One region of the Cytobacillus sp. FSL W7-1323 genome, then DNA from elsewhere that is predicted to be linked to it. Evidence: a T-box and tRNA genes for the amino acid it is inferred to sense, from the RefSeq annotation. Region 1 holds a T-box; the other regions hold tRNA genes.
The links. A T-box is a leader RNA that pairs with one kind of tRNA and senses whether it is charged. The one in region 1 lies ahead of trpS (tryptophan--tRNA ligase), so its partner is inferred to be a tRNA-Trp.
Positions count from the first base shown of each region.

Region 2: it has a tRNA-Trp gene. The T-box ahead of trpS (tryptophan--tRNA ligase) is inferred to sense a tRNA for this amino acid. The anticodon was not compared.
Region 3: it has a tRNA-Trp gene. The T-box ahead of trpS (tryptophan--tRNA ligase) is inferred to sense a tRNA for this amino acid. The anticodon was not compared.

Region 1 covers NZ_CP151998.1:1,599,008-1,609,130, reverse strand. The annotation lists gene MKX67_RS08300 (ABC transporter permease) at 1-469, opposite strand, end outside; gene MKX67_RS08295 (ABC transporter permease) at 476-1,408, opposite strand; gene MKX67_RS08290 (peptide ABC transporter substrate-binding protein) at 1,574-3,208, opposite strand; T-box leader at 3,723-3,921, shown strand; gene trpS (tryptophan--tRNA ligase) at 3,983-4,975, shown strand; gene MKX67_RS08280 (YjbA family protein) at 5,017-5,763, opposite strand; gene opp4C (oligopeptide ABC transporter permease) at 6,119-7,027, opposite strand; gene opp4B (oligopeptide ABC transporter permease) at 7,040-8,005, opposite strand; gene opp4A (oligopeptide ABC transporter substrate-binding protein) at 8,046-9,770, opposite strand; gene MKX67_RS08260 (dipeptide ABC transporter ATP-binding protein) at 9,793-10,123, opposite strand, start outside.
Region 2 covers NZ_CP151998.1:3,828,374-3,838,496, forward strand. The annotation lists gene MKX67_RS19435 (Ger(x)C family spore germination protein) at 1-1,060, shown strand, start outside; gene rodA (rod shape-determining protein RodA) at 1,103-2,275, opposite strand; gene MKX67_RS19445 (DUF4931 domain-containing protein) at 2,408-3,172, opposite strand; gene MKX67_RS19450 (FixH family protein) at 3,369-4,124, opposite strand; tRNA gene MKX67_RS19455 (tRNA-Arg) at 4,428-4,501, opposite strand; tRNA gene MKX67_RS19460 (tRNA-Asn) at 4,517-4,591, opposite strand; tRNA gene MKX67_RS19465 (tRNA-Ile) at 4,602-4,678, opposite strand; tRNA gene MKX67_RS19470 (tRNA-Gly) at 4,686-4,756, opposite strand; tRNA gene MKX67_RS19475 (tRNA-Leu) at 4,774-4,855, opposite strand; tRNA gene MKX67_RS19480 (tRNA-Cys) at 4,860-4,930, opposite strand; tRNA gene MKX67_RS19485 (tRNA-Gln) at 4,935-5,006, opposite strand; tRNA gene MKX67_RS19490 (tRNA-His) at 5,023-5,098, opposite strand; tRNA gene MKX67_RS19495 (tRNA-Trp) at 5,105-5,178, opposite strand; tRNA gene MKX67_RS19500 (tRNA-Tyr) at 5,182-5,265, opposite strand; tRNA gene MKX67_RS19505 (tRNA-Phe) at 5,279-5,354, opposite strand; tRNA gene MKX67_RS19510 (tRNA-Asp) at 5,374-5,450, opposite strand; tRNA gene MKX67_RS19515 (tRNA-Met) at 5,454-5,527, opposite strand; tRNA gene MKX67_RS19520 (tRNA-Ser) at 5,542-5,634, opposite strand; tRNA gene MKX67_RS19525 (tRNA-Met) at 5,651-5,724, opposite strand; tRNA gene MKX67_RS19530 (tRNA-Ala) at 5,751-5,826, opposite strand; tRNA gene MKX67_RS19535 (tRNA-Pro) at 5,840-5,916, opposite strand; tRNA gene MKX67_RS19540 (tRNA-Arg) at 5,925-5,998, opposite strand; tRNA gene MKX67_RS19545 (tRNA-Gly) at 6,002-6,076, opposite strand; tRNA gene MKX67_RS19550 (tRNA-Leu) at 6,100-6,181, opposite strand; tRNA gene MKX67_RS19555 (tRNA-Lys) at 6,191-6,266, opposite strand; tRNA gene MKX67_RS19560 (tRNA-Thr) at 6,281-6,356, opposite strand; tRNA gene MKX67_RS19565 (tRNA-Val) at 6,372-6,447, opposite strand; tRNA gene MKX67_RS19570 (tRNA-Glu) at 6,452-6,526, opposite strand; rRNA gene rrf (5S ribosomal RNA) at 6,557-6,673, opposite strand; rRNA gene MKX67_RS19580 (23S ribosomal RNA) at 6,907-9,839, opposite strand.
Region 3 covers NZ_CP151998.1:1,393,477-1,403,599, forward strand. The annotation lists rRNA gene MKX67_RS07200 (16S ribosomal RNA) at 1-709, shown strand, start outside; rRNA gene MKX67_RS07205 (23S ribosomal RNA) at 1,097-4,029, shown strand; rRNA gene rrf (5S ribosomal RNA) at 4,259-4,376, shown strand; tRNA gene MKX67_RS07215 (tRNA-Asn) at 4,396-4,470, shown strand; tRNA gene MKX67_RS07220 (tRNA-Ser) at 4,473-4,566, shown strand; tRNA gene MKX67_RS07225 (tRNA-Glu) at 4,582-4,656, shown strand; tRNA gene MKX67_RS07230 (tRNA-Val) at 4,661-4,736, shown strand; tRNA gene MKX67_RS07235 (tRNA-Met) at 4,747-4,820, shown strand; tRNA gene MKX67_RS07240 (tRNA-Asp) at 4,824-4,900, shown strand; tRNA gene MKX67_RS07245 (tRNA-Phe) at 4,955-5,030, shown strand; tRNA gene MKX67_RS07250 (tRNA-Thr) at 5,034-5,106, shown strand; tRNA gene MKX67_RS07255 (tRNA-Tyr) at 5,118-5,201, shown strand; tRNA gene MKX67_RS07260 (tRNA-Trp) at 5,205-5,278, shown strand; tRNA gene MKX67_RS07265 (tRNA-His) at 5,285-5,360, shown strand; tRNA gene MKX67_RS07270 (tRNA-Gln) at 5,407-5,481, shown strand; tRNA gene MKX67_RS07275 (tRNA-Gly) at 5,487-5,561, shown strand; tRNA gene MKX67_RS07280 (tRNA-Cys) at 5,581-5,654, shown strand; tRNA gene MKX67_RS07285 (tRNA-Leu) at 5,686-5,774, shown strand; tRNA gene MKX67_RS07290 (tRNA-Leu) at 5,796-5,878, shown strand; tRNA gene MKX67_RS07295 (tRNA-Gly) at 5,882-5,952, shown strand; gene MKX67_RS07300 (ABC transporter ATP-binding protein) at 6,291-7,106, shown strand; gene MKX67_RS07305 (iron-hydroxamate ABC transporter substrate-binding protein) at 7,170-8,090, shown strand; gene MKX67_RS07310 (iron ABC transporter permease) at 8,095-9,135, shown strand; gene MKX67_RS07315 (iron ABC transporter permease) at 9,132-10,123, shown strand, end outside.

The DNA of each region.
Region 1 (10,123 bases):
ACAAGATAACTAATAACAAGTAAGGAATGCCTGATAAAACATCGGCACCACGCATCATTATTTCATCGGTTCTACCACCTTTGTATCCGGCGATTCCGCCCCAGGCAACACCAATAAATAAATCGATTAACGCAGCTGCAACACCGATAAAGATCGAAATTCTAGCACCTTCCCACGTACGAGCAAACATATCTCGTCCAAGATCATCGGTACCGAACCAATGCTCAGCAGAAGGTGGCTGATTTTTATTTGTTAAATCATTTGACTTATAGTCATATTCTGTCATATATGGTCCAAAGATTGCCATGAAGATGAGAATAATAAGTAGGACTATACCAAACATAGCAAGCTTATTTTTTCGGAATCTAATGAAGACATCTTTCCAAAATGAAAGACTTGGCTTCGAAATCTTTTCGGCATCATCTAATTGTGTGCCGACAACTTTGAATTTATCATTCGCACTTTGCATGATTTATTATTCTCCTTTCTTCCCAGCTAGTTTAATCCTTGGGTCGATGATTCCATACGCAATATCCACTAGGAGAATAGCTAATAGTAAAAGAATACTATAAAACACTGTCACACCCATTATTACTGTATAATCACGATTTGTAATACTTGTTACGAAGTGGAAACCTAACCCTGGAATACCGAAAATCTTCTCGATAACAAAGCTACCTGTTAAAACACCAGCAGTTAATGGTCCTAAATAAGTAACTACCGGAAGAAGAGCATTTCTCATTGCGTGCTTAACTGTAATTACTCCACCGCTCAAGCCTTTTGCTTTAGCAGTTTTAATATAATCATTTGCTAATACCTCAATCATACTAGATCGTGTGAGTCTTGCGATATAAGCCATCGGTCCTGCTGCAAGTGCAAGAGCTGGCAAAATGGTATGCATAAATGATTCCCAACGAGCTACCGGGAATATTTGCAATTTTATTGCTAAGAAATATTGTAAAAATGTTGCCATAATGAATGATGGCACGGATATTCCTAAAACAGCAACAGCCATTGTTGAATAATCTTGCCATTTATTTTGCCTTAAAGCAGCGATTACACCAAATAAAACACCTAAGGCAACGGCAATTAGTATTGCTTGAAAGCCTAATACAAAAGATACAGGGAATCCTTCTGTGATCAAATCATTAACTGTTTGACTTTTGTATTTAAAAGATGGGCCAAAATCCCACGTTACTACATTGATTAGATAATCAAAATATTGTTGATACCATGGCTGATCTAAGCCATAATGTGCTTGTAAATTCGCTTCAATTTCTGGTGGTAGTTTCTTTTCTGAAGCAAACGGGTTTCCAGGTGCAATGCGCATAAGGAAAAATGTTGCCGTTACAATTAGCCATAATGAAATTATCATATATAACAGACGTTTTCCTATATATTTCGTCATTGTCCAACACCTCCAATTGATTTTACTGAGGTCAGTATGTCTACAACTGCAAAGCTCATAATAGATAATATAATACATTTTTACCATTAGAAGGATAATACCTATTACAAGAACGAAGGTATATAGGAAGTTTCATCCCATATACCTTACATTTAAAAGATCAAATTATTCAAAGTGAGCCCACTTAAATTGAACATCGCCTAATCCAGATACAAAAACATCATTTAGGTTATCATCTTTAACCCAGTTATTTGTATAGAAATAAATTGGTGCAACCGGCATTGCTTCCATAAAGATTGCCTCTGCATCCTTTAATAATTGTTGACGCTTTTCAGCATCTGTTTCAGTTTGTGATTGTTCAAGTAATTTTTGGAATTCAGGATCTTCCCAACCAGTGTTGTTATTTCCACCGTCAGCATCTTTGTACATTTCCAAGAAGTTCATAGCGTCATTGAAGTCACCTAACCAACCCATACGAGCAATTTGGAAGTCTCCACTATTTACACTATCAAGGAAAACATTCCACTCAGCATTATCTAGAGTTACATTAATTCCAAGATTTTCACTCCACATATCTTGAATGGCTTGAGCAATCTTTTGATGTGCTTCAGATGTGTTATAAGAAAGCTTGATTTCTGGTAATTCTGATGCATCGCTTAATCCTAATTCTTCAAGACCTTTATTTAAGAATTCTTTAGCAGTTTCAACATCATTATCAGGGAAGTACCCTTCTTCATTTTCTGGGAACATCGTAGGTGGAACGATTGCCATAGCTGGAAGTTGTTCCCCTTGTGTAATGTTATTAATAATTGAATCACGATTAATTGCGTGAGTTAAAGCTTTTCTAATATTTTCATTATCTAATGGTTCAATAGTAGTATTGAATTTGTAGTTATAAACACCGGCAATTGCTTGTGTTTCTAATCTACCATCATCTTTAAGTGCTTGCATTGCATCTGTTGGAAGAGCTCCTGTCGGAGAACCTGCCCAATCCAATTCACCATTATCAAACATAGATAATTCAGTATTTGGATCATTAATCATATACATTTCAATTTTATCTAATTTTACAGTGTCTTTATCCCAATAAGTGTCGCTCTTTTCAAGAGTGATTTGGTCACTATGAGACCATTCAGCTAAGTGGAAAGGTCCGTTTGTCGTATAATTTTCACCAGCATCTGTTGCCCAGTCTGGATTTTCTTTTGCGATTTTACTATTTACTGGTAAATAAGTATAGAAAGCTGTTAGTTCAAGAAAGTAAGGTGTTGGGTTTGCTAGTGTAACTTCTAAAGTTTTTTCATCTACAGCTTTAACGCCAACATCATCTAAGCTACCTTCTCCTGTGTTAGCAGCTTCTGCACCTTCAACATAATATAGTTGATACGCATATGTTGATTGATTAGCTGGGTCTAATGCCCATTTCCATGCATATTCGAAATCTTCTGCAGTTACAGGATCTCCATTTGACCATTGTGCATCTTCACGGATATTAAATGTGTATGTTTTTTGGTCTTCTGAGATTTCCCAATCTTCTGCCATAGCGGCTGCTGGTTTATCGTCTTGACCAATTCGAGTTAATCCTTCTAATACGTTACGAAGAACAGTACCAGAAGTAGAATCTTCAGCCAAACCTGGATTTAATGAAGGTGGTTCAGTATTAATATTTACTTTTAATTCTTGAGGTACATCACTACCTCCATCGCCACCATCTGCATTGTCATCGCCTCCGCCAGCGCAAGCTGCTAGAACCATGCTAGCTAAAAGTAGCATACTTAAAAAGATTGACCATCTTTTTTTCACGGTGAAACCCCCTATTTTTAATTCAAACGATTCTTCACAGAAATAACAGTTGTTCACATAGAGTAGATTGATGAAAAAATCAAACAATTTTTATTATAAAAAAAGAGTTGATTCCTTTATGCATACTAAGGAAAGTAAGTTTATTTTGATAGAACAAATTCCCTCTATTCAGATAATTCAGCTTGAATATTAAAATTTGTATCTATTAGACTACGATAAACTCACCTTTTCATCATTCCATCTACCTGTAACCGAACAAAATGTAATATGTTTGTAAAGATGTCGTTTGGTAGGTTTTATTATAGTTTCTTTAAAAGTTTATTTCAAGCCCGTTTTAAATAATCTAAATTATCTATATTTTTTCAAAAAAATGTCGAAACATGTATTATTATTGTCATGTAAGGGTTTTCATAAGTTTTTATTGGTATATAACAAATAAAAATTTTTTTTGCTGTTATAACGCTCACTTGATTTACTTCTACATATATTATATTATGATTACAAATAAATAATACAAATTGCTGTGAGAAAAGAGTAGTACATTTAAGATGGTTTTAAGAGAGCTTATGGTAGGTGAGAATAAGCAACCTATTAAATCGAATGGACTTTTTGAGCATGAATATATCGATTCACGTTAGACTAACGTTATCTGTCTTTAAGAGATTCACATATGTGAATAATTAGGGTGGCACCGCGGACCATTCGTCCCTAGGTTTTTTAGGGATGAGTGGTCTTTTTATATGTTCATTTCTCATAGCAAATAGGAGGATTATGATGAAAAAAACACTCTTTTCTGGTATTCAACCCAGTGGAACAATAACAATTGGTAACTATATCGGGGCATTAAGACAGTTTGTTGAGCTGCAAAATGAATATGATTGCTACTTTTGTATCGTCGATCAACATGCTATCACTGTTCCACAGGATCGCTTACAACTAAGAAACAATATCCGTAGCCTAGCAGCACTTTATGTTGCGGTAGGCTTAGATCCAAATAAGGCAACTCTATTCGTTCAATCCGAAGTACCTGCACATGCACAAGCCGCATGGATGTTACAATGTATTTCTTATATCGGTGAGTTAGAAAGAATGACGCAGTTTAAAGATAAATCTGCTGGTAAAGAAGCTGTCTCAGCAGGCTTATTAACCTACCCACCACTAATGGCTGGAGATATCCTATTATATGGTACAGATATTGTCCCGGTTGGAGAAGATCAGAAACAGCATTTAGAATTAACAAGAGACTTAGCAGAAAGATTCAACAAAAAATACAATGACATCTTTACGATTCCAGAAGTAAGCATTCCAAAAGTGGGCGCACGAATCATGTCACTTCAAGATCCAACGAAAAAAATGAGTAAATCTGACCCTAATAAAAAAGGATTTATCTCTATTTTGGATGAACCGAAACAAATTGAAAAGAAAATTAAAAGCGCAGTAACAGATTCTGATGGCATCGTTGCTTTTGACAAAGAGAATAAACCTGGCGTTTCAAATTTATTAACGATTTACTCGATATTCTCAGGCGAATCAATTGAAAATATTGTGAATAAATATGAAGGAAAAGGGTACGGTGATTTCAAAGGGGATTTAGCAACTGTAATTATTAGCCACTTAAAACCTATTCAAGATAAATATCATCATCTCATGGAATCAGCAGAATTAGATGAGATATTAGATGCAGGAGCAGAAACTGCCAATAAAGTTGCAGGTAAAATGGTTAAAAAGATGGAAAACGCTATGGGATTAGGAAGAAAAAGGAAATAAAAAAAGGGACGTTCAAATTAAATTGAGCGTCCCTTTTTGATTTAATTTACCTTTGAACCATTCTCCATTTCCCATAACTTCTCAAAAAAAGGTTGACCTTTAATGATATTCTCACAAAATCTTTCATGTTTCTTAGACCAACCTATCTTACTGTCTTCATATAAATTCATCCATGCATCATGGAAACCCATTGATTGAATACTTTTATACTCTTCAGGCATCCATTCTGTAAACCAATAGCGAATTTCCGCTTCATTTTCTGAACTATGAAGTTGATCTAGTGCCATAAACATTAATTGTTTGAGCTGCCTTTCCTTCCTTGTCAGGCCTTTCATTAATTCTGGATCTGGAGAGAGAATGTGGAAACTTTTTAGACTCGGCTTTTGTTCAAAAGTATATTCCATTTCATCGTGATTAGAAATCATTTCATATGTAAGTTGTTCTTGTCTTGGTATCAATCTACTCTTTCGAATTGGAATATGATACCCTATTGTATCAACGGCCATAATGCTTGTCCCATCAGTAATGACAAAACAATAATCCAATTGCACTCTTTCATGATTTTTTCTTAAATACGCTTTTTGATACACGTCATTCAATAGCTGTTGTGGTAATTCAGATAAATCATTTTCAATATAATGAAATAGTGCTGGTGTGATCCTTAGTAATGGTACTTGATCCAATAATTCAACTGCATCATCTTTTCGCCATTCATGAAATTGACAAACATTGTAACCATTCTCTTCCCCTTCAAACCAGTTCACCCAAACATCATGAAGATATAACATTTCCTAACCCCCACTCGCATGATTATTTGTCAATAAGTATGGGCAAACAACTCTGTTTTTATTCCTTTCTTTTACAATCTAATCCATTATTATTCTTTTTTTACCTTTGATTAGAAAGCAATTTGTACTTTATATTGAAATATACTTGCTATATACAGCGTATTTAATATGGAAGTAAATGTTATAATATTCATTTATTATTCACTAAAATAAATATTAATATAATTTAGAATAAATAGTAAATAATTAAATCCCCACTCATTACAAAGCATATAACCGTTTTCTCCCCAAAAAAAAGAATGCAATTACCTTAAAAGGTCAATTGCATTCTTTTTCAGACTTACCTGCTAGGCCTTTACCTTCTAGATTTAGGGTTAAGAGCGTCTTTTAAGCCTTCTCCGATGAAATTTATTGCTAGTATGGTGATTGTAATAGCTGCAGCGGGCGGTACCCACATCCACGTTTTATTTCTTAATACGTCAGAATCACGGGCTTCAAATAACATATTACCCCAACTAGGTATATTTGCTGGAACACCAGAACCTAAAAAGCTTAAACCTGCTTCAGCAACAATTGTTACTGCTAACATTAATGTAGCCTGGACAATAATTGTTGAGGCTATATTCGGTAATATATGTTTAATAATAATCTTTATCGGCCTCGTACCAATTGATTTTGCTGCTAAAACATACTCATTCTCTTTTTCCGAAAGAAAACGGCTTCGGACAATTCTGGCAACTCCTCCCCAGCTAAGGAAACTGATGACCAAGATCAATGTCCATACTCCTGATACTTTCCCTACTAATATCGTATTTAATACAATAACAAATATTAAAAATGGAAAATTCAAAACAAAATCTGTAATACGCATGAATATTTGATCAATCTTTCCACCATTATATCCAGCAATAGCTCCGACAATTGTACCAATAGATATAATTAGTACCATACAAGACAAGCCAATTAACAACGATGTCCTAGCTCCATAAACCATTCTGGTGAATACATCCCTACCATTTGTATCTGTGCCAAACCAGTGCTCTGCTGAAGGTTCCAGGTTCATTGACATAAAATTAATTCTAGAGATATCTTGTGTGGTGAATATTGGTCCAAAAATAGCGAGCAAGACAAACGCAGTAAATATAATTAAACTCGTCATTGCTATCTTGTTTTTGAGAAATTTATTGCGGGCAATTTTCCATGGAGATAGTTGTTTTTGGTTTGATTTTACTATTACTTGATTTGTATTTAAAGAAGCTTTCACCATAATTGCCCCCTATCCTAACCTAATCCTAGGATCAACTATACCGTAGAGTAAATCCGCAATTAAGTTACCTATTAATGTTAAAAATGAAAGCAGCATGGTAATTGTCATCAACACCGCATAATCTCTTCTATTAACAGACTCAAGGAACAATAGACCGATTCCTGGATAAGTAAAAATTGTTTCAGTAATAACCGCTCCACCTATTAATGTAGCTATATCAAACCCTAAAAATGTAATTAATGGAATCATTGAGTTTCTTAAAATATGTTTATTATAAATGGATGATTCACTCGTTCCCTTTGCTCTTGCTGTTCGGACATAATCTTTTCTACTGTTCTCAATAACATCATTTCTCAAAAATTGCGTATAAGATGCTGTTCCCATTAAACCTAGAATCAATGCAGGTAATAGCACATGATGCATTCGACTCACATAGTATTCCCATGTGCCTGGCTGTAACCCTACCTCTACTGAACCGGCAAAAGGAAACCAACCTAATTGAAAAGAGAAAAAATAAATCGCTATAATTCCAGCAACGAAAGATGGAATCGCTAAACCTACATAGTTGTATCCTGCTATAAGATTGTCTCCTAAGGTGTATGGCTTTCTACCAGCATACATCCCCATAGCAAAGGCAAAGATATATGTAATTATCAGTGCAATAATTGCGAGAAAAATCGTATTTGGCATTCGGTCAATGATTAAATCGTATACAGGCATTTTATGCGCTGTTGAGTTACCAAAATCTCCTTGAACGAAATTAGTAATCCATCTCCAGTATTGAATATGTATAGGGTCATTATAGCCCAACTTTTCTCTCATATCTTCAATATATTCGGGATTCGTATTTGATGGATCAATTTCCCCCCCAAAAGGGTCCCCTGGCATAAACTTCGCCAGGGAGAAAACCACAACAGAGGTAAGGAATAGTAACGGTATCATACCTAATATTCTTCGAAGTGAATATTGCAGCATGTTCCATTTCCCCTTATCATTTAAAAGTTCGCTTGTCTAATTATTCAGTTACATACCACTCATGTGTATTTGTTTCGTTGTAACCTACAGCATTAATATGAACTCCTTGAAGGCGCTTATTAATACCATATAAATCTAGATTTTCCCATAATGGAATACCAGGAAGCTCTTCATTGATAAGTTTTTGCCATTCAACATAAACCTCTTTACGATATTCTTTGTCGAACGCTTTCTCGCTTAAACCTTCATCTAGCAACCTTTGATTATCTTCATTTACCCAACGTCCATAGTTCCACTCTGCATTATTCGCCCATAGGCCAGATGGATCCGGATCAGAGCCAGTACTCCATGAACCAAAAAATGCTTCTAACGCTTCATCATCTTTATCTTTCATATCATTGTATAAGTTAAATTCGACTAATGATCCAGTCGCTAATTCCGTTTTTACGCCAATATCATTCCATGATTGGATGATTGCTTGAGAACGACCTTCAAATGTTGCATTCCCAGCATAGTGACCAAATGAAATGGAGAATGGTTCTCCTTCAGGATCTTCTACAAAACCGTCCCCATCAACGTCTTTATAGCCGGCCTCAGCTAGTAGCTCTTTCGCTTTTTCTGGATCATACTCATATTGATTTAATTCTGACTCCTCTGCTGCAATCCAGAAAGTTGAAGGAATAACTGTGTTAGATACTGTACCTTTACCTGATAAGAACGCATCAATCATCGCTTGACGATCAAGAGCATGAATTAAGGCATGGCGTAACTCTTTGCTTTTAAATTTGTCAAAATCATCAACATTTGTACGTGTTTCTTGATCACGGTGACCAAACCTTAAACCGATATAAGAATACCCTACACCTTTTGTTTCTTCAACTGTGATATGTTCCATCGTTTCAAGTTCTTCTACTTGTGCAGGAGCAACGCCCATAATGTCAACTTCACCATTCTGCAGGGCACCATTTGCTACTGCCGGATCAATCACTTTGACTACTACTCCATCAAGTTTTGGTTCACCTTTATAGTAATCTACAAACTTCTCTAACTCTACATATTCACCAGCTTTAACAGACTTAACTTTAAATGCTCCTAGACCTACTGGTGTTTGTCTAACTTGTTCTGATTCACCAAGCTCTGCTATAGCCACTCCCTCATAATGCTTTTTAGGCATTGGATAAGACCAAAGATTTTCAAGATTATTGATTTTTACAGATTCAAATGTAATTGCAATCGTATATTTGTCAACTAACTCAATTCCTTCAATTGTCTCCGCTTTTCCATCCTTTTTTTCTTTAGCTCCTTTAATACCTTCTACATAATTAAAACGTGGGCCAGTATACTCAGGATCAGCCATTGTTTCCAATGCAAATTGGTAGTCTTCTGCTGTTAGTTCCTCACCATTATGCCATTTTACGCCCTCTTTAAATTTGAACGTATAAGTGAGCTTATCATCACTAATTTCCCAAGTGGCAAGGTCTGGTTCATATTCTAATTCGTCATTTACTGAATAAATACCATCAGTCATGAAATTCAAGATTTCGGCATCAATCGCACTGCCATAATATGCTGGCTCTAATACACCCTCTGGAGCAGATGTCACTGCTACTGTCACATTTCCACCCTCAACCGGTTCACCAGTGTTGGCTTCGTCTTTATCTCCATCTTTTTCATTCCCACTCGTTTCGTTCCCGCTATTACAAGCTGCTAGAAACATAGAGAATACGAGTAATAACGAAATTAACCAAAAAGATTTCTTTTTCATTGTTCTCCCCCTAAATGATTTTTTAGTTATATAAATGACAAGCTACGTTATGACCAGCCTTCACCTCCTTTAAAGTCGGTTTCACTTCCATGCACTCTTTCATGGCATGTGAACAGCGTGGATGAAACGGGCAACCCGTTGGAGGATTGGCCGGACTTGGTACATCACCTTCTAAGATAATTCTCTGTTTCTTCTTTCTCGGATCCGGCTCAGGTATGGCCGAAATCAAAGCTTGTGTGTATGGGTGAAGTGGTTCTGCAAAAATACTATTCTTATCAGTTACTTCAACAATTCCACCTAAATACATCACAGCAATTCGATCACTCATATGCTTAACAACACTCAAATCATGT
Region 2 (10,123 bases), 2.2 Mb from region 1:
GATATGTATCATTTGCTCCCTGTTTATACTTACTGGATGTGTACAAAAAAGAATAATAGATGAACTCAATATCGCAGTCGCAACTGGCTTTGACCCTGATACGAAAGATGAGCATTTGTTAAAGACAACCTTTCTTATGGAAGTATTCAACAAAGAAATGAGTGTAGAGAACAAAACTGTTACAACAACCGGTGATCTCAGGAGAGAGACACTGTATAAAGCAAACCGGCAATCACCCAATCCAATTGTAGTCGGTGGTTTAAGGCTTACATTATATAATATTGCCATTGCCGAACGTGGATTAACTGTTTATGTGGACGCCTATCAACGAGATGCTTCAATTGGAAAACGAATCTACTTTGCAACCACTGATAGTAGTACGGAGGAAATTTTAACAGGTGAATATGGCCCTCAAGGGAATGGAACTTTTATTTCTGACTTAATTGAACACAATGTTGACTATGGAGATTTACCTAAAACGAACTTAACCTTATTTATGAGAGATTTTTATCAAGAAGGGAAGGATATCTTCTTACCACATATCAAAAAAATCAATGAGCAAGAAATAGAACTAGCCGGCATATCATTATTCAAAGATGATGCTGCATATAAAATTCTTCCTAGTGATAAATTATTTTATTTTAAATTACTCGTTGATCGTTATAGTAGAGGTGATTTCTCTATCGACTTGCCGGATGGTCAAAAAGTGGCTATTAAAAGTATACATTCCAACCATAAATATAAATTAGATAAAAAGGATCCAACAAACATCACCATTAAAATTAAGGTCCAAGGTAATATAAAAGAATATTCAGGAAATAATTTGGATGATAAAAAAATAAAAGAGATAACGAATTTTATCAATAAGAAAATAAAAAATGAATGTTCAGCGCTTATTCAGTCATTTCAAGAAGATAATGCCGATCCAATCGGAATAGGTAAGGTTTATAGCACAAAAATACGCAATTTTGATTATAAAGAATGGAAAAAGGGATATCCTGACTTAAACATTAAAGTTGATGCGAAGGTAATTATACTGGATACTGGTGCATCTATCTAACAGCATTAACCCGAGAATTTAAAATTCTCGGGTTTCTTTTTCCTACGAAGATCTGGAAAACATGTACCGTTTACTATGAAATCCAATTGAAAAAATTAGCCCCATAGCGAGCATATTGCCCATTAGTGAGCTTCCTCCATAACTAATGAACGGTAGTGGGATTCCTGTAATCGGTAAAACACCAATTGTCATTCCGATATTTTGAAAGACATGGAAAGTTATTAAACTAATTACCCCTACACAAACATATGTATAGAATGGCGTTCTCGTACTAATACCTATTTTAGTCAAATGATAAATCAATAAGAAAAATAAACTAACAACCACACTTGCCCCAATAAAACCGAACTCTTCTCCTATGATACTAAAAATAAAATCTGTGTGACTTTCTGGTAAGTAAACTTCTCTTGTGCCGTAGCCCTTTCCTGTTGTCTCACCAGAACCGATTGCAAGTAAGGAGCGCGTTAGTTGAAAACCTGTAGAACTTTGATAATTATAAGGATCGATCCAAGAATAAATTCGCCCCAATTGGTATTCCTTTACTCCCAAATATTTCTCCAACAACTCTGGATGCCACAATACAAAATAAAAAATACCAACAACTAAAGTTACACCTACACTTACAATAGGCGCAAGTATTTTCCAAGTGATACCTGAGATAAAAACCATTCCGAGCAAAATCGCTAAAATTACCAAGGAAGTCCCCAAATCTGGTTGTTGCATGATGAGTAACAAAGGGAACCCAGTAACAATTAGCATTTTAAATAATAGGAAAAAATCTGTTTTCACAGTTTTTAATTGTGTCTTTTGATGATGGTCATCGATGACCCTGGCTAAAGCTAATATGAGAAAAACCTTTACTAACTCAGCAGGCTGTATTTGTCCAAGACCAGGCAGCCGTATCCATGATTTCGCTCCATTAATTACAGGAGCAATACTTTCAGGTGCGACAACAAGAAACCCAAGTAGCAATAGTCCAAAACCGTAAGCATACCAAGAAATTTTCTTTAATTGTTCAGCATCTAATGTAATGACTGCTAGTATAATCCCTATTCCCACTACATACCATACAATTTGTTTTAGTAAAAAATTCTCACCGTATTGTTCAGTCGTTTGTGCACTATATATAGAAATACAGCTCACTAAAAACAATAAAAATAAAATAAGAACTAAAGTATAATCAATTCTCGATGTTGTCGTTCGTTTAGAAGTCATTAATCAATCTCCTTATGAAACAAAGGCTCTTCATTAAAAATAATCTGTGTACAATACTTCATTATATTTTTTTTAGATGAAAATCACAACAGCTACGTATATTTCTTTTTTGTAACAAAGAAAAAATGCATATTATAATTGTACATATTTACTTTGAATATCCTTCACCATCCACATGATGTTATTAGGTACTTGTGGCAAGAAATATCCGATAAAAAGAGGGCTTGTTACATATCGAGGGACAATTTTTGCAAATATTTCATTCTCGAAATGGTAAAAGAATAGATTATAGCTGTTACATGTAAAAGGAAAATCCCTCAAAATATATTTGGTTGCCATTTGAATATATTTAGCAAACGCTGCGATATCCTTTTTCTGTCCTAATTTAACATTAAATTCATAAAAACCAATACGTGGTTTATTAGATAAAGAAAATTCAGTATCACCATGTTGATCAATTAACTCTCCTACAAAATCGTCAGCCTGCACCTTATTTTGATATACGACATCATATAAACCTACAATTTGCATATGAGGATGAGCAATGCTTCCACCTGAATGAGGACCATGATTCTTGAAAAAAATCACAGATTTATATTTATCACTTTTCTCCATACTTAACCAATTGTCTAAACCAAATGTAATCAATCTGACTAAATGGTTGTCATCATACTGTGAAAGTTCCGTGTCACACTGATCTGTCTCGATTAAGACCGTTTGATGAGCATTTTCTAATACGGGATATTTATTCTCCAACCAAATGATTGGACCATCCTCCGCAATAATCTTCGTCAATTGTTCTCTCTGACAGAACGGACACACTTGTTCTTTATTCCTTATACTATTAGGTTTCTGTTTACCAATGCTTGTATTAAAAAATAAATGAGTATTTGTCATTTGTTATTCTCTCCTGATTTCAATTACTTACTTCTATTATAAAGGGCTTCTTCTTTATAGTGTGAAAGTTTGATTATGATTAGTATAAAATTCATCAATATTAAAGGCAACTTCACTTGCGTAACATGAAAACAAAAGTACATTATTAAATAAGATAAAAAAGATATTTGCATATGCAAATATCTTTCTTCTACTGTTAATTTACTATGACCTCAAATTCACTATGTTCATGTAATCCTTCATCATTTTCTACATGAACGACAATCTTGTATGTTCCATTATCAGTAAATGCATGTGCTGCTGTATACATCCCACTAGTTTCCTCTACTGCATCTACCCATGCCACCTGATGATCATCAATTGACTGAACGATTTCTAACCTCACATTTGCCTCTTCAAGTCCTTGTTCTTCTTTAGTAATATGAATATCAAATGGAGTTTCCTCATTCGTCTTAATATCAGCAGTAGGACTTATATGTATCGCTACATTTCCATCATGCTCATGTGCGCTGTGGCCTTGATTTTCTTCTTCGTTATCTATTTCAGCACTGCCTACCGCCACTTTAACTTTAGGCATAGTGTGCATACTTCTTGCGGTGACATGTGACTGAATATGATAGATAGCATCTTTTTCAAATGTATAGGATGCAACGTACTTGCCATCATTCTCGTGTTCTGCTTCTATTAATTCACCATTATCCTTTTTCCCATCTTCCCACAATTCAAATTTTACTTCATCTGCATCTTCCACAGACTCGTCTCCCTGAGTAACAGTAACTTCCAAGCGTACTTCTTCGTTCCTTTTAATCTGACTTGGTATCGAGATACTGGCATCGATTGCAGCAGGAACTGATCCTTCCCCACCACTAGAGTTTGCATCATTCTCTGCATTTCCACAAGCAGCAAGAAAAATAATCATAATTACAGAAAAGGTTGATATCCACTTCTTCATAAAAAGCCCCTCTTTCTTAAACATCTAATCTTTCTCATCTATATTACTAATAATATGTGTTAGAAAAGTGAAATAATTTGTTAATGAGAGAAATATGTAAAATAAAGAAAATATAGGTATAAAAAAAGATTTATTTGGAGAAACTTCTATTACAAGTGTAAATCCCCCTTTTTAGCTTCCATTCATGGAAGCTTTTTTTTTGTACTTATCTACAAAGCTTTCAACTAGATGCCTAGAAGCTTAATTTAAAATTAATCATACAAAAAAAGCTCATAAACCTTATAGAAGATTTAAGAGCTTTGACGCGCCTTAGAGGATTCGAACCTCTGACCCACAGCTTAGAAGGCTGTTGCTCTATCCAGCTGAGCTAAAGGCGCAAACTAAAATATGTATGGCTCCGCAGGTAGGATTCGAACCTACGACCGTTCGGTTAACAGCCGAATGCTCTACCACTGAGCTACTGCGGAATAATATAAATGGTGGGCCTAAATGGACTCGAACCATCGACCTCACGCTTATCAGGCGTGCGCTCTAACCAGCTGAGCTATAGGCCCCTATTTAAGCGGGTGAAGGGAATCGAACCCTCATCATCAGCTTGGAAGGCTGAGGTTTTACCACTAAACTACACCCGCATTTAAGAACTTTAACATACCGGTGGTCGGGGTCGAACCGACACTCCCGAAGGAACACGATTTTGAGTCGTGCGCGTCTGCCAATTCCGCCACACCGGCATAAAGGCAACACCCGGATTTGAACCGGGGATAAAGGTTTTGCAGACCTCTGCCTTACCACTTGGCTATGCTGCCATAACTGGGCTAGTAGGGTTCGAACCTACGAATGACGGAATCAAAATCCGTTGCCTTACCACTTGGCTATAGCCCAATAAAATGTTTGAAAATGGGGCGGCTGATGGGAATCGAACCCACGAATGTCGGAACCACAATCCGATGCGTTAACCACTTCGCCACAACCGCCATAATTGGCAGGGGTAGTAGGAATCGAACCCACATCAAAGGTTTTGGAGACCTTCGTTTTACCATTAAACTATACCCCTAGATGGTGGAGGGGGGCAGATTCGAACTGCCGAACCCGAAGGAGCGGATTTACAGTCCGCCGCGTTTAGCCACTTCGCTACCCCTCCAAAAAAGACTAAATGGTGGCTCAGGACGGAATCGAACCGCCGACACAAGGATTTTCAGTCCTTTGCTCTACCGACTGAGCTACTGAGCCAAAATAATAAATATGTAAATGGCGGTCCGGACGGGACTCGAACCCGCGACCTCCTGCGTGACAGGCAGGCATTCTAACCAACTGAACTACCGGACCAGATTGCGGGGGCAGGATTTGAACCTGCGACCTTCGGGTTATGAGCCCGACGAGCTACCGGACTGCTCCACCCCGCGATAATAAATATTAATGGCGGAGGAAGAGGGATTCGAACCCCCGCGGGCTTTAACACCCCTGTCGGTTTTCAAGACCGATCCCTTCAGCCAGACTTGGGTATTCCTCCATTAATAAAAAAGCAATAGCGGCGGAGGGGATCGAACCCCCGACCTCACGGGTATGAACCGTACGCTCTAGCCAGCTGAGCTACACCGCCATAAAATATATTGTTAAAAATTAAATTGGTGGAGCCTAGCGGGATCGAACCGCTGACCTCCTGCGTGCAAAGCAGGCGCTCTCCCAGCTGAGCTAAGGCCCCTAAAAAGTATTCGTGGTCGGGAAGACAGGATTCGAACCTGCGACCCCTTGGTCCCAAACCAAGTGCTCTACCAAGCTGAGCTACTTCCCGAAATAAAACGCGCCCGAGAGGAGTCGAACCCCTAACCTTTTGATCCGTAGTCAAACGCTCTATCCAATTGAGCTACGGGCGCATATGGAGCGGAAGACGGGATTCGAACCCGCGACCCTCACCTTGGCAAGGTGATGTTCTACCACTGAACTACTTCCGCAAATATCCATTATAAAATACTAATGCGGGTGAAGGGAGTCGAACCCCCACGCCTTGCGGCGCCAGATCCTAAGTCTGGTGCGTCTGCCAATTCCGCCACACCCGCAAATATAAATGGTGAGCCATGAAGGACTCGAACCTTCGACCCTCTGATTAAAAGTCAGATGCTCTACCAACTGAGCTAATGGCTCGTACAAAGGACGAGTGGTGCCGGCCAGAGGACTTGAACCCCCAACCTACTGATTACAAGTCAGTTGCTCTACCAATTGAGCTAGGCCGGCAAATAAACACAAAAATGGTGGAGGATGACGGGATCGAACCGCCGACCCTCTGCTTGTAAGGCAGATGCTCTCCCAGCTGAGCTAATCCTCCAAAATGGTGACCCCTACGGGATTCGAACCCGTGTTACCGCCGTGAAAGGGCGGTGTCTTAACCGCTTGACCAAGGGGCCAAAAAATAACCCCAAAAATTGGGGTAGTTTGCCCGGCAGCGTCCTACTCTCACAAGGGGACAGCCCCTAACTACCATCGGCGCTGAGAAGCTTAACTTCCGTGTTCGGTATGGGAACGGGTGTGACCTTCTCGCTATCGCCACCGGACTATGAAATTGTAAGGGAATCGTTCCCTCAAAACTAGGTAATGTTGAAGAAGATATTTATTGAGTAATCGCCTGAATGCGTGCTGTAGGATACTACTTACGTAGTTCTGTCCAGCTGCGGCGCCTAGGTGCTCGAGGTCATAAGTCAAATTTGTCATGAGGTTAAAGAACAACCTCCTGTCAAATCTGTCTTATGCTTGTCGCACCTGTGCAAGGCGCTTTCGCTTTTCGTTTTTGGTTAAGTCCTCGATCGATTAGTATTAGTCAGCTACATGTGTCGCCACACTTCCACCTCTAACCTATCAACCTGATCATCTTTCAGGGATCTTACTAGCTTGCGCTATGGGAAATCTCATCTCGAGGGGGGCTTCATGCTTAGATGCTTTCAGCACTTATCCCTTCCGCACATAGCTACCCAGCGATGCCTTTGGCAAGACAACTGGTACACCAGCGGTGCGTCCATCCCGGTCCTCTCGTACTAAGGACAGCTCCTCTCAAATTTCCTGCGCCCACGACGGATAGGGACCGAACTGTCTCACGACGTTCTGAACCCAGCTCGCGTACCGCTTTAATGGGCGAACAGCCCAACCCTTGGGACCGACTACAGCCCCAGGATGCGATGAGCCGACATCGAGGTGCCAAACCTCCCCGTCGATGTGGACTCTTGGGGGAGATAAGCCTGTTATCCCCGGGGTAGCTTTTATCCGTTGAGCGATGGCCCTTCCATGCGGAACCACCGGATCACTAAGCCCGACTTTCGTCCCTGCTCGACTTGTAGGTCTCGCAGTCAAGCTCCCTTGTGCCTTTACACTCTACGAATGATTTCCAACCATTCTGAGGGAACCTTTGGGCGCCTCCGTTACTCTTTAGGAGGCGACCGCCCCAGTCAAACTGCCCACCTGACACTGTCTCCCATCCCGATAAGGGATGTGGGTTAGAATTTCAATACAGCCAGGGTAGTATCCCACCGACGCCTCCACCGAAGCTAGCGCTCCGGCTTCTAAGGCTCCTACCTATCCTGTACAAGCTGTACCAAAATTCAATATCAGGCTACAGTAAAGCTCCACGGGGTCTTTCCGTCCTGTCGCGGGTAACCTGCATCTTCACAGGTACTATAATTTCACCGAGTCTCTCGTTGAGACAGTGCCCAGATCGTTACGCCTTTCGTGCGGGTCGGAACTTACCCGACAAGGAATTTCGCTACCTTAGGACCGTTATAGTTACGGCCGCCGTTTACTGGGGCTTCGATTCAAAGCTTCGCGTGAGCTAACCTCTCCTCTTAACCTTCCAGCACCGGGCAGGCGTCAGCCCCTATACTTCGCCTTGCGGCTTCGCAGAGACCTGTGTTTTTGCTAAACAGTCGCCTGGGCCTATTCACTGCGGCTCATCAAGGCTTTAACACCCTAATGAGCACCCCTTCTCCCGAAGTTACGGGGTCATTTTGCCGAGTTCCTTAACGAGAGTTCTCTCGCTCACCTTAGGATTCTCTCCTCGCCTACCTGTGTCGGTTTGCGGTACGGGCACCTTATTCCTCGCTAGAGGCTTTTCTTGGCAGTGTGGAATCAAGAACTTCGGTACTAAATTTCCCTCGCTATCACAGCTCAAGGTATGTGACCATGGGATTTGCCTCATGGTCCCTCTAACTGCTTAGACGCACATCCAATAGTGCGCTTACCCTATCCTCCTGCGTCCCCCCATCACTCAAACAGAATACGGTGGTACAGGAATATCAACCTGTTGTCCATCGCCTACGCTTTTCAGCCTCGGCTTAGGTCCCGACTAACCCTGAGCGGACGAGCCTTCCTCAGGAAACCTTAGGCATTCGGTGGATGGGATTCTCACCCATCTTTCGCTACTCATACCGGCATTCTCACTTCTAAGCGCTCCACCAGTCCTTACGGTCTAGCTTCAACGCCCTTAGAACGCTCTCCTACCACTGAACATCAACGATGTTCAATCCACAGCTTCGGTGATACGTTTAGCCCCGGTACATTTTCGGCGCGGAGTCACTCGACCAGTGAGCTATTACGCACTCTTTAAATGGTGGCTGCTTCTAAGCCAACATCCTGGTTGTCTAAGCAACTCCACATCCTTTTCCACTTAACGTATACTTTGGGACCTTAGCTGGTGGTCTGGGCTGTTTCCCTCTTGACTACGGATCTTATCACTCGCAGTCTGACTCCCATGGATAAATCTTTGGCATTCGGAGTTTGTCTGAATTCGGTAACCCGATGAGGGCCCCTAGTCCAAACAGTGCTCTACCTCCAAGATTCTTACGCATGAGGCTAGCCCTAAAGCTATTTCGGAGAGAACCAGCTATCTCCAAGTTCGATTGGAATTTCTCCGCTACCCACACCTCATCCCCGCACTTTTCAACGTACGTGGGTTCGGGCCTCCATCCAGTGTTACCTGGACTTCACCCTGGACATGGGTAGATCACCTGGTTTCGGGTCTACGACCACATACTCATTCGCCCTATTCAGACTCGCTTTCGCTACGGCTCCGTCTGTCCAACTTAACCTCGCATGTAATCGTAACTCGCCGGTTCATTCTACAAAAGGCACGCTATCACCCATTAACGGGCTCTAACTACTTGTAGGCACACGGTTTCAGGATCTCTTTCACTCCCCTTCCGGGGTGCTTTTCACCTTTCCCTCACGGTACTGGTTCACTATCGGTCACTAGGGAGTATTTAGCCTTGGGAGATGGTCCTCCCTGCTTCCGACGGGATTTCTCGTGTCCCGCCGTACTCAGGATCCACTCTGGAGGGAACGAAGTTTCAACTACAGGGCTTTTACCTCCTATGGCGGGCCTTTCCAGACCTCTTCGTCTATCTCGTTCCTTTGTAACTCCGTATAGAATGTCCTACAACCCCAAGAGGCAAGCCTCTTGGTTTGGGCTAATCCCGTTTCGCTCGCCGCTACTCAGGGAATCGCGTTTGCTTTCTCTTCCTCCGGGTACTTAGATGTTTCAGTTCCCCGGGTCTGCCTTCCATACCCTATGTATTCAGGTATGGATCCTATCCCATAACGGATAGGGGGTTTCCCCATTCGGAAATCTCCGGATCAAAGCTTACTTACAGCTCCCCGAAGCATATCGGTGTTAGTCCCGTCCTTCATCGGCTCCTAGTGCCAAGGCATTCACCGTGCGCCCTTATTAACTTAACCATTGTTCGGCTTGCGATAAGCTACGCATTTCGGCGTCAGCTCACTCGTCAACATCCTCATGTGCACAAGACGCACACTCCGGTGTTTCCTCGCTCGCTTCCTTGAACTGCTTGCTTCTCACAACCCTCTCGGTTGTGTTTATTAAAAAAAGTTTAGTATTTTAAATCAATCTATAATATATAGAGAGTAAAAATAACTAAGGTGGCGATTACTCGGTAATCTTCTTCATTACATTATCTAGTTTTCAAAGAACGATTGAATTGAGAGATTATACTCTCAAAACT
Region 3 (10,123 bases), 210 kb from region 1:
GAGGGTTTCCGCCCTTTAGTGCTGCAGCAAACGCATTAAGCACTCCGCCTGGGGAGTACGACCGCAAGGTTGAAACTCAAAGGAATTGACGGGGGCCCGCACAAGCGGTGGAGCATGTGGTTTAATTCGAAGCAACGCGAAGAACCTTACCAGGTCTTGACATCCTCTGACAATCCTAGAGATAGGACTTTCCCCTTCGGGGGACAGAGTGACAGGTGGTGCATGGTTGTCGTCAGCTCGTGTCGTGAGATGTTGGGTTAAGTCCCGCAACGAGCGCAACCCTTGATCTTAGTTGCCAGCATTCAGTTGGGCACTCTAAGGTGACTGCCGGTGACAAACCGGAGGAAGGTGGGGATGACGTCAAATCATCATGCCCCTTATGACCTGGGCTACACACGTGCTACAATGGATGGTACAAAGGGCTGCAAGACCGCGAGGTTTAGCCAATCCCATAAAACCATTCTCAGTTCGGATTGTAGGCTGCAACTCGCCTACATGAAGCCGGAATCGCTAGTAATCGCGGATCAGCATGCCGCGGTGAATACGTTCCCGGGCCTTGTACACACCGCCCGTCACACCACGAGAGTTTGTAACACCCGAAGTCGGTGGGGTAACCTTTTGGAGCCAGCCGCCTAAGGTGGGACAGATGATTGGGGTGAAGTCGTAACAAGGTAGCCGTATCGGAAGGTGCGGCTGGATCACCTCCTTTCTAAGGAATATACGGAATTAACTTGATGTTAGACTGTTCGTTCAGTTTTGAGAGTATAATCTCTCAAAATAAGGTGAAAGTAGCGAAGGATTCAAGGAAGCGTAAGCTGACGAGAATACCAAAGCTTACCATTCATCAATCGTTCTTTGAAAACTAGATAATGTAATGAAGAAGATTACCGAGTAATCGCCACCTTAGTTATTTTCTCTCTATATAATAGAGTAGAGATACTAAACTTTTTTTAAAAACACACAACCGTGAGGGTTGTGAGAAGCAAGCAGTTCAAGGAAGCGAGCGAGGAAACACCGGAGTGTGCGTCTTGTGCACATGAGGATGTTGACGAGTGAGCTGACGCCGAAATGCGTAGCTTATCGCAAGCCGAACAATGGTTAAGTTAATAAGGGCGCACGGTGAATGCCTTGGCACTAGGAGCCGATGAAGGACGGGACTAACACCGATATGCTTCGGGGAGCTGTAAGTAAGCTTTGATCCGGAGATTTCCGAATGGGGAAACCCCCTATCCGTTATGGGATAGGATCCATACCTGAATACATAGGGTATGGAAGGCAGACCCGGGGAACTGAAACATCTAAGTACCCGGAGGAAGAGAAAGCAAACGCGATTCCCTGAGTAGCGGCGAGCGAAACGGGATTAGCCCAAACCAAGAGGCTTGCCTCTTGGGGTTGTAGGACATTCTATACGGAGTTACAAAGGAACGAGATAGACGAAGAGGTCTGGAAAGGCCCGCCATAGGAGGTAAAAGCCCTGTAGTTGAAACTTCGTTCCCTCCAGAGTGGATCCTGAGTACGGCGGGACACGAGAAATCCCGTCGGAAGCAGGGAGGACCATCTCCCAAGGCTAAATACTCCCTAGTGACCGATAGTGAACCAGTACCGTGAGGGAAAGGTGAAAAGCACCCCGGAAGGGGAGTGAAAGAGATCCTGAAACCGTGTGCCTACAAGTAGTTAGAGCCCGTTAATGGGTGATAGCGTGCCTTTTGTAGAATGAACCGGCGAGTTACGATTACATGCGAGGTTAAGTTGGACAGACGGAGCCGTAGCGAAAGCGAGTCTGAATAGGGCGAATGAGTATGTGGTCGTAGACCCGAAACCAGGTGATCTACCCATGTCCAGGGTGAAGTCCAGGTAACACTGGATGGAGGCCCGAACCCACGTACGTTGAAAAGTGCGGGGATGAGGTGTGGGTAGCGGAGAAATTCCAATCGAACTTGGAGATAGCTGGTTCTCTCCGAAATAGCTTTAGGGCTAGCCTCATGCGTAAGAATCTTGGAGGTAGAGCACTGTTTGGACTAGGGGCCCTCATCGGGTTACCGAATTCAGACAAACTCCGAATGCCAAAGATTTATCCATGGGAGTCAGACTGCGAGTGATAAGATCCGTAGTCAAGAGGGAAACAGCCCAGACCACCAGCTAAGGTCCCAAAGTATACGTTAAGTGGAAAAGGATGTGGAGTTGCTTAGACAACCAGGATGTTGGCTTAGAAGCAGCCACCATTTAAAGAGTGCGTAATAGCTCACTGGTCGAGTGACTCCGCGCCGAAAATGTACCGGGGCTAAACGTATCACCGAAGCTGTGGATTGAACATCGTTGATGTTCAGTGGTAGGAGAGCGTTCTAAGGGCGTTGAAGCTAGACCGTAAGGACTGGTGGAGCGCTTAGAAGTGAGAATGCCGGTATGAGTAGCGAAAGATGGGTGAGAATCCCATCCACCGAATGCCTAAGGTTTCCTGAGGAAGGCTCGTCCGCTCAGGGTTAGTCGGGACCTAAGCCGAGGCTGAAAAGCGTAGGCGATGGACAACAGGTTGATATTCCTGTACCACCGTATTCTGTTTGAGTGATGGGGGGACGCAGGAGGATAGGGTAAGCGCACTATTGGATGTGCGTCTAAGCAGTTAGAGGGACCATGAGGCAAATCCCATGGTCACATACCTTGAGCTGTGATAGCGAGGGAAATTTAGTACCGAAGTTCTTGATTCCACACTGCCAAGAAAAGCCTCTAGCGAGGAATAAGGTGCCCGTACCGCAAACCGACACAGGTAGGCGAGGAGAGAATCCTAAGGTGAGCGAGAGAACTCTCGTTAAGGAACTCGGCAAAATGACCCCGTAACTTCGGGAGAAGGGGTGCTCATTAGGGTGTTAAAGCCTTGATGAGCCGCAGTGAATAGGCCCAGGCGACTGTTTAGCAAAAACACAGGTCTCTGCGAAGCCGCAAGGCGAAGTATAGGGGCTGACGCCTGCCCGGTGCTGGAAGGTTAAGAGGAGAGGTTAGCTCACGCGAAGCTTTGAATCGAAGCCCCAGTAAACGGCGGCCGTAACTATAACGGTCCTAAGGTAGCGAAATTCCTTGTCGGGTAAGTTCCGACCCGCACGAAAGGCGTAACGATCTGGGCACTGTCTCAACGAGAGACTCGGTGAAATTATAGTACCTGTGAAGATGCAGGTTACCCGCGACAGGACGGAAAGACCCCGTGGAGCTTTACTGTAGCCTGATATTGAATTTTGGTACAGCTTGTACAGGATAGGTAGGAGCCTTAGAAGCCGGAGCGCTAGCTTCGGTGGAGGCGTCGGTGGGATACTACCCTGGCTGTATTGAAATTCTAACCCACATCCCTTATCGGGATGGGAGACAGTGTCAGGTGGGCAGTTTGACTGGGGCGGTCGCCTCCTAAAGAGTAACGGAGGCGCCCAAAGGTTCCCTCAGAATGGTTGGAAATCATTCGTAGAGTGTAAAGGCACAAGGGAGCTTGACTGCGAGACCTACAAGTCGAGCAGGGACGAAAGTCGGGCTTAGTGATCCGGTGGTTCCGCATGGAAGGGCCATCGCTCAACGGATAAAAGCTACCCCGGGGATAACAGGCTTATCTCCCCCAAGAGTCCACATCGACGGGGAGGTTTGGCACCTCGATGTCGGCTCATCGCATCCTGGGGCTGTAGTCGGTCCCAAGGGTTGGGCTGTTCGCCCATTAAAGCGGTACGCGAGCTGGGTTCAGAACGTCGTGAGACAGTTCGGTCCCTATCCGTCGTGGGCGCAGGAAATTTGAGAGGAGCTGTCCTTAGTACGAGAGGACCGGGATGGACGCACCGCTGGTGTACCAGTTGTCTTGCCAAAGGCATCGCTGGGTAGCTATGTGCGGAAGGGATAAGTGCTGAAAGCATCTAAGCATGAAGCCCCCCTCGAGATGAGATTTCCCATAGCGCAAGCTAGTAAGATCCCTGAAAGATGATCAGGTTGATAGGTTAGAGGTGGAAGTGTGGGGACACATGCAGCTGACTAATACTAATCGATCGAGGACTTAACCAAAAACGAAAAGCGAAAGCGCCTACCTAGGCGCTGTAGCTGGACAATACGAAATGCGGGCGGCTTCAAGCCGCCGCAGCTAGACAGCACTACGTAAGTAGTCGCGTCAGCACGCATTCAGGCGATTACTCAAAACAATCTTCTTCAACATTACCTAGTTTTCAGAGAATGATTTAAAATTTCTCTTGAAAATTTTATTAAAGACGTTATAATAATATATGTCTTTAAAAAGTCCGGTGGCGATAGCGAGAAGGTCACACCCGTTCCCATACCGAACACGGAAGTTAAGCTTCTAAAGCGCCGATGGTAGTTAGGGGCTGTCCCCTTGTGAGAGTAGGAAGTTGCCGGGCATACATACTATTAAATTATTCCGCAGTAGCTCAGTGGTAGAGCATTCGGCTGTTAACCGAACGGTCGTAGGTTCGAATCCTACCTGCGGAGCCAATGGAGAGCTGTCCGAGCTGGCCGAAGGAGCACGATTGGAAATCGTGTAGGCGGTTTATAGCCGTCTCAAGGGTTCAAATCCCTTGCTCTCCGCCATTAAACATATAAATTGGCCCCTTGGTCAAGCGGTTAAGACACCGCCCTTTCACGGCGGTAACACGGGTTCGAATCCCGTAGGGGTCACCATTTTGGAGGATTAGCTCAGCTGGGAGAGCATCTGCCTTACAAGCAGAGGGTCGGCGGTTCGATCCCGTCATCCTCCACCATTCATATTATCGCGGGGTGGAGCAGTCCGGTAGCTCGTCGGGCTCATAACCCGAAGGTCGCAGGTTCAAATCCTGCCCCCGCAATTTGGTCCGGTAGTTCAGTTGGTTAGAATGCCTGCCTGTCACGCAGGAGGTCGCGGGTTCGAGTCCCGTCCGGACCGCCACTACATAAATTCACACAAATTAATTTAAAACATATTGTAAAACGTATAAGTTTTGGCTCAGTAGCTCAGTCGGTAGAGCAAAGGACTGAAAATCCTTGTGTCGGCGGTTCGATTCCGTCCTGAGCCACCATTTGCCGGCCTAGCTCAATTGGTAGAGCAACTGACTTGTAATCAGTAGGTTGGGGGTTCAAGTCCTCTGGCCGGCATTGTTTTTTATGGAGGGGTAGCGAAGTGGCTAAACGCGGCGGACTGTAAATCCGCTCCTTCGGGTTCGGCAGTTCGAATCTGCCCCCCTCCACCATCTAGGGGTATAGTTTAATGGTAAAACGAAGGTCTCCAAAACCTTTGATGTGGGTTCGATTCCTACTACCCCTGCCAATTATGGCGGTTGTGGCGAAGTGGTTAACGCATCGGATTGTGGTTCCGACATTCGTGGGTTCGATTCCCATCAGCCGCCCCATTATTTTAAATTCACATTTTTTGCTTTCATGCATAGAATATACAAATGGGCTATAGCCAAGTGGTAAGGCAACGGATTTTGATTCCGTCATTCGCAGGTTCGAACCCTGCTAGCCCAGCCAGATCTGCGGAAGTAGTTCAGTGGTAGAACATCACCTTGCCAAGGTGAGGGTCGCGGGTTCGAATCCCGTCTTCCGCTCCAAGTAGTTATTTATATTGATGGCGGCATAGCCAAGTGGTAAGGCAGAGGTCTGCAAAACCTTCACCACCGGTTCAAATCCGGTTGCCGCCTCCAATACATATTCACTCATTTTTATACACCTCATGCCGGGGTGGCGGAACTGGCAGACGCACAGGACTTAAAATCCTGCGGTAGGTGACTACCGTACCGGTTCGATTCCGGTCCTCGGCACCATAATTAAATAAAAGAATATTTGCCGGTGTGGCGGAATTGGCAGACGCGCACGACTCAAAATCGTGTTCCATCACGGAGTGTCGGTTCGACCCCGACCACCGGTATTTGCGGGTGTAGTTTAGTGGTAAAACCTCAGCCTTCCAAGCTGATGATGAGGGTTCGATTCCCTTCACCCGCTTATATGGAAGTTAAGGACTGTAGACAATCTCTATTTATTAGCAGATTGTCTACAGTTTTTTTTAGTTGAAGTGATTAGTTTTGTTGTTTTTTACTAACCTTAACGAAGTGCATAATGAGTGAAGAGAATGGATGAAAGGCTTCAGTAACGAGAAATGCATTCTCCTTAAAAAATATATGCAGAATACAGGTTGGTTAACAAGAAATATGTTGGAAATGAAAACTTTTCGTATTGATGGTTGACAGGATAGCTTTTATTAGATAAAATTTTCTTTGAAGTTGATAATCATTATCAATGACATGATGATGATCTAAAATGTTCGGATGGAGTGAATGACCTTGTCTAGATTATTTACTGAAGACTTAAGAATTGCATACGGTGATAGAGAGATTGTGAAGAACTTAAACATGATGATACCAGACGGTGAGATTACGGCTATTATTGGGCCGAATGGTTGTGGTAAATCGACTGTCTTAAAGACGATTGCAAGAATTATCCAAGCCAAAGCTGGGTCTGTATATCTTGATGGTAAGCAAATCAGTAAGGAATCGACAAAAGCGATTGCACAAAAAATGGCCATTCTTCCTCAATCTCCTGATGCTCCTGAAGGCTTAACGGTTTCAGAGCTAGTATCTTATGGAAGATTTCCATATCAAAAGGGTATGGGGAGATTAACAGCAAAAGATCGCCAGGTGATAGATTGGGCACTCCAAGTAACAGGAATTGCAGAATTTAAAGATAGAGAAGTAGATGCATTGTCTGGTGGACAGCGGCAAAGAGTATGGATCGCGATGGCTTTGGCTCAAGAGACTGATATAATCTTATTAGATGAGCCGACTACATATTTAGATATGTGTCATCAATTGGAAGTATTAGAACTGTTAAAAGAGCTTAATCAATTAGAAAATAGAACAATTGTTATGGTTATTCATGATTTAAACCATGCAGCAAGGTTTGCTGATTATTTAATTGCTATGAGAGCAGGAAAAATTATTAAAAATGGTGCTGCGAAGGAAGTTATGAATAAGCAGATTTTAAGAGAAGTATTTAATATTGATGCAGAAATTGGTATTGATCCACGTACACAAAAACCAATCTGCTTAACTTATGATTTAATTGATAGTAGGATGGTAGTTCAAGAGCAAGTCGTTTAATGATTTGCTTCTTTTTTTGACTATAATTGAGAATGATTATTATTTTAAAGGTGGATGGAGAACTTGAAAAAGCAATTGGTATTTTTATTTTTTATTCTATTATTAGTTTTAACAGCTTGCGGAAATGGTGGGAATGAATCGTCAGGTGAAGGCAGTAAGGAAACGGAAAAAGAAACATTTACATATAAATCAGAAAATGGAGAAATGGAGTTACCAGCTAATCCTGAAAGAGTAGCATCTATGGCTTACACTGGTAATGTTCTATCATTAGGGATTACGCCAGTAGCAATAGATGAGTGGTCTAAAGCGAACAAATTTTATGGTGATAAACTGAAAGATTCTGAAGTCATTACAGCAGATAATGTAGAGAAATTATTAGAATTAGAACCAGATTTAATTATTGCATATTCAACTGACGAAAATTTAGATAAATACAAAGAAATCGCGCCAACCGTCACATTAACTTATGAAAAATATGGCTATTTAGATCAACACCTTGAAATAGGTAAGGTGTTAGGAAAAGAGCAGGAAGCACAAGCATGGGTGGAAGAGTGGAAAGAAAAGACAGCTGCTGAAGGTGAGAAAGTAAAAGAGGCAATTGGTGATGATGCGACTATTATGGTATTTGAGACATTTGGTAAAGACATGTATGTGTATGGTGAGAACTGGGGACGCGGAACAGAAATCATTTATCAAGCACTTGGTTTAAAAGCACCTAAAGCGGTAGAAGAAGAAGTATTTGGACCAGGGTACTTAGCTATATCTTCAGAAGTCATACCAAAATATGCTGGAGATTATATTTTCCTAGGAGATGGACAAGGAGCCGATAATTCCTTTACTGAAACAGATGTTTGGAAAGGCATCCCAGCAGTGGAAAATGACCGCGTGTTTACATTTGACTCTTCTTCTTTCTATTTCAATGATCCCATTTCATTGGAAGAAGAATTAGCATTTATCGTTGAAAATTTACTTGGGGCTAAGTAATATAATGAAAAATAATACTTTTAATGAAGCAAAGGAAAAGAAAATATATGCACGTCCTGCAATTGCTTCTATTATTCTAGTACTAAGCTGCCTACTTTTAGTAGGTAGCTTAGTTTTGGCTATTTCGGTTGGAGCAGCGAGTATTTCATTTGCAGATGTTTGGCAAGCTGTATTTGCTTATGAACAAGGAAACGAAGACCACCAAATTATAAGAAGTATACGATTACCTCGTGAGCTAGGAGCTGCTGTTGTCGGCGCGGCTTTTGCTGTTAGTGGTGCCATTATGCAAGGAATGACAAAAAACCCTTTAGCAGATCCGGGTTTACTAGGTTTAAATGCAGGTGCAAGTTTAGGACTAGCGATTGCCTTCTCGTATGTAGGCAATACAAATTATATGATTATTATGTTATTCTCATTTATTGGAGCAGGGATTGCTGCTTGCTTAGTATTTGGATTTAGCGCAATGAAAAGAGGTGGGATGAGTCCACTAAAAATAACGTTAGCTGGTGCGGCAGTTACTGCATTTCTTTCATCGATTGGAGAAGGGATAGCACTTATAAATAAATTATCACAAAGTATTGCCTTTTGGACTGCTGGTGGCGTTTCAGGAACAACATGGGCACAGTTGCAAATTGTTACACCTACAGTACTTTTCGGTATTATAATTGCCATCATGCTCTCAAGAAGTTTGACTGTATTAAGCTTTGGAGAAGATGTGGCTAAAGGCTTAGGGCAAAGAACTTTTATTGTTAAGGCTGTGCTCATGACGGTTGTTCTTATATTAGCAGGTGCCGCGGTTTCTCTTGTTGGGGCGATTGCTTTTGTTGGTTTATTAATTCCTCATATCGTGAGATTTTTAGTCGGTACGGATTATAGATGGATTATTCCGTGTTCAGCCGTAATAGGTAGTGTGTTTTTAGTTTTAGCCGATACGGCAGCAAGAATGGTTAATCCTCCTTTTGAAACACCAATGGGAGCAATTGTAGCAATACTTGGCCTACCTTTCTTCTTGTACCTTGCAAGAAAGGGGAGATCATTAATATGATTAGTGCCCGCCACTTTAAACGTTCAATTATTATCATTATCTCGACGTTTGTGTTACTATTGCTTATCTTTACAATTAGTGTAGCAACAGGATTTGCCTCTTTAAGTCCCGATCGTCTTTTGCCAACATTACTTGGTAATGGAACGGCGAAGGAAAACCTGATTTTATTTACCTTTAGATTGCCGAGGATACTGATTGCGGTGCTCGCAGGCATGGGTTTAGCTTTGTCGGGGGCAATATTACAGAGTATTACGAGGAACCCGTTAGCAGATCCGGGAATACTAGGAATTAATTCAGGTGCCGGTTTGTTTGTCGTTTTCTTTGTTTTGTTATTTGGAAATAGTACAGGCAATCATTTATATTTGTTGCCACTATTCGCTTTAATTGGAGGATTAATTACCGCTATATTCATTTACCTTCTCTCTTACAAGAGAGGGGAGGGCATTCAACCTGGTAGAATGCTTTTAGTTGGTGTAGGATTAGCTGCTGCTATAAATGGTGCATTGTTAACTCTTGCTTCTAAAATGGCTAGAGAAGAGTATGATTTCTTCGCCAACTGGGCTGCAGGGAGAATATGGGGAGATGATTGGTTATTTGTCTTTGCTCTCCTTCCTTGGCTTGCAATATTAATCCCGTTCATTTACTTTAAATCAAATACGCTAAATACGATGGCTTTAAATGAAGAGCTTTCTGTAGGTCTTGGAGTTAAAACGAATAAGGAAAGGTATATACTGTTATTGGCTTCCGTGGCCTTGGCAGCTGCGTCAGTATCCGTTAGTGGTGGTATAGCATTTATCGGTTTGTTAGCACCCCATATTGCAAGAAGCTTAGTCGGTCCTAGACATCAGTTGTTTTTGCCTGTTGCGGCAATGTTTGGGGGCTTACTTTTACTTTCAGCAGATACGGTTGGCAGAGTTTTACTTGATACGATTGGCATACCAGCGGGAGTAATTGTATCATTTATTGGGGCGCCGTATTTTCTATATTT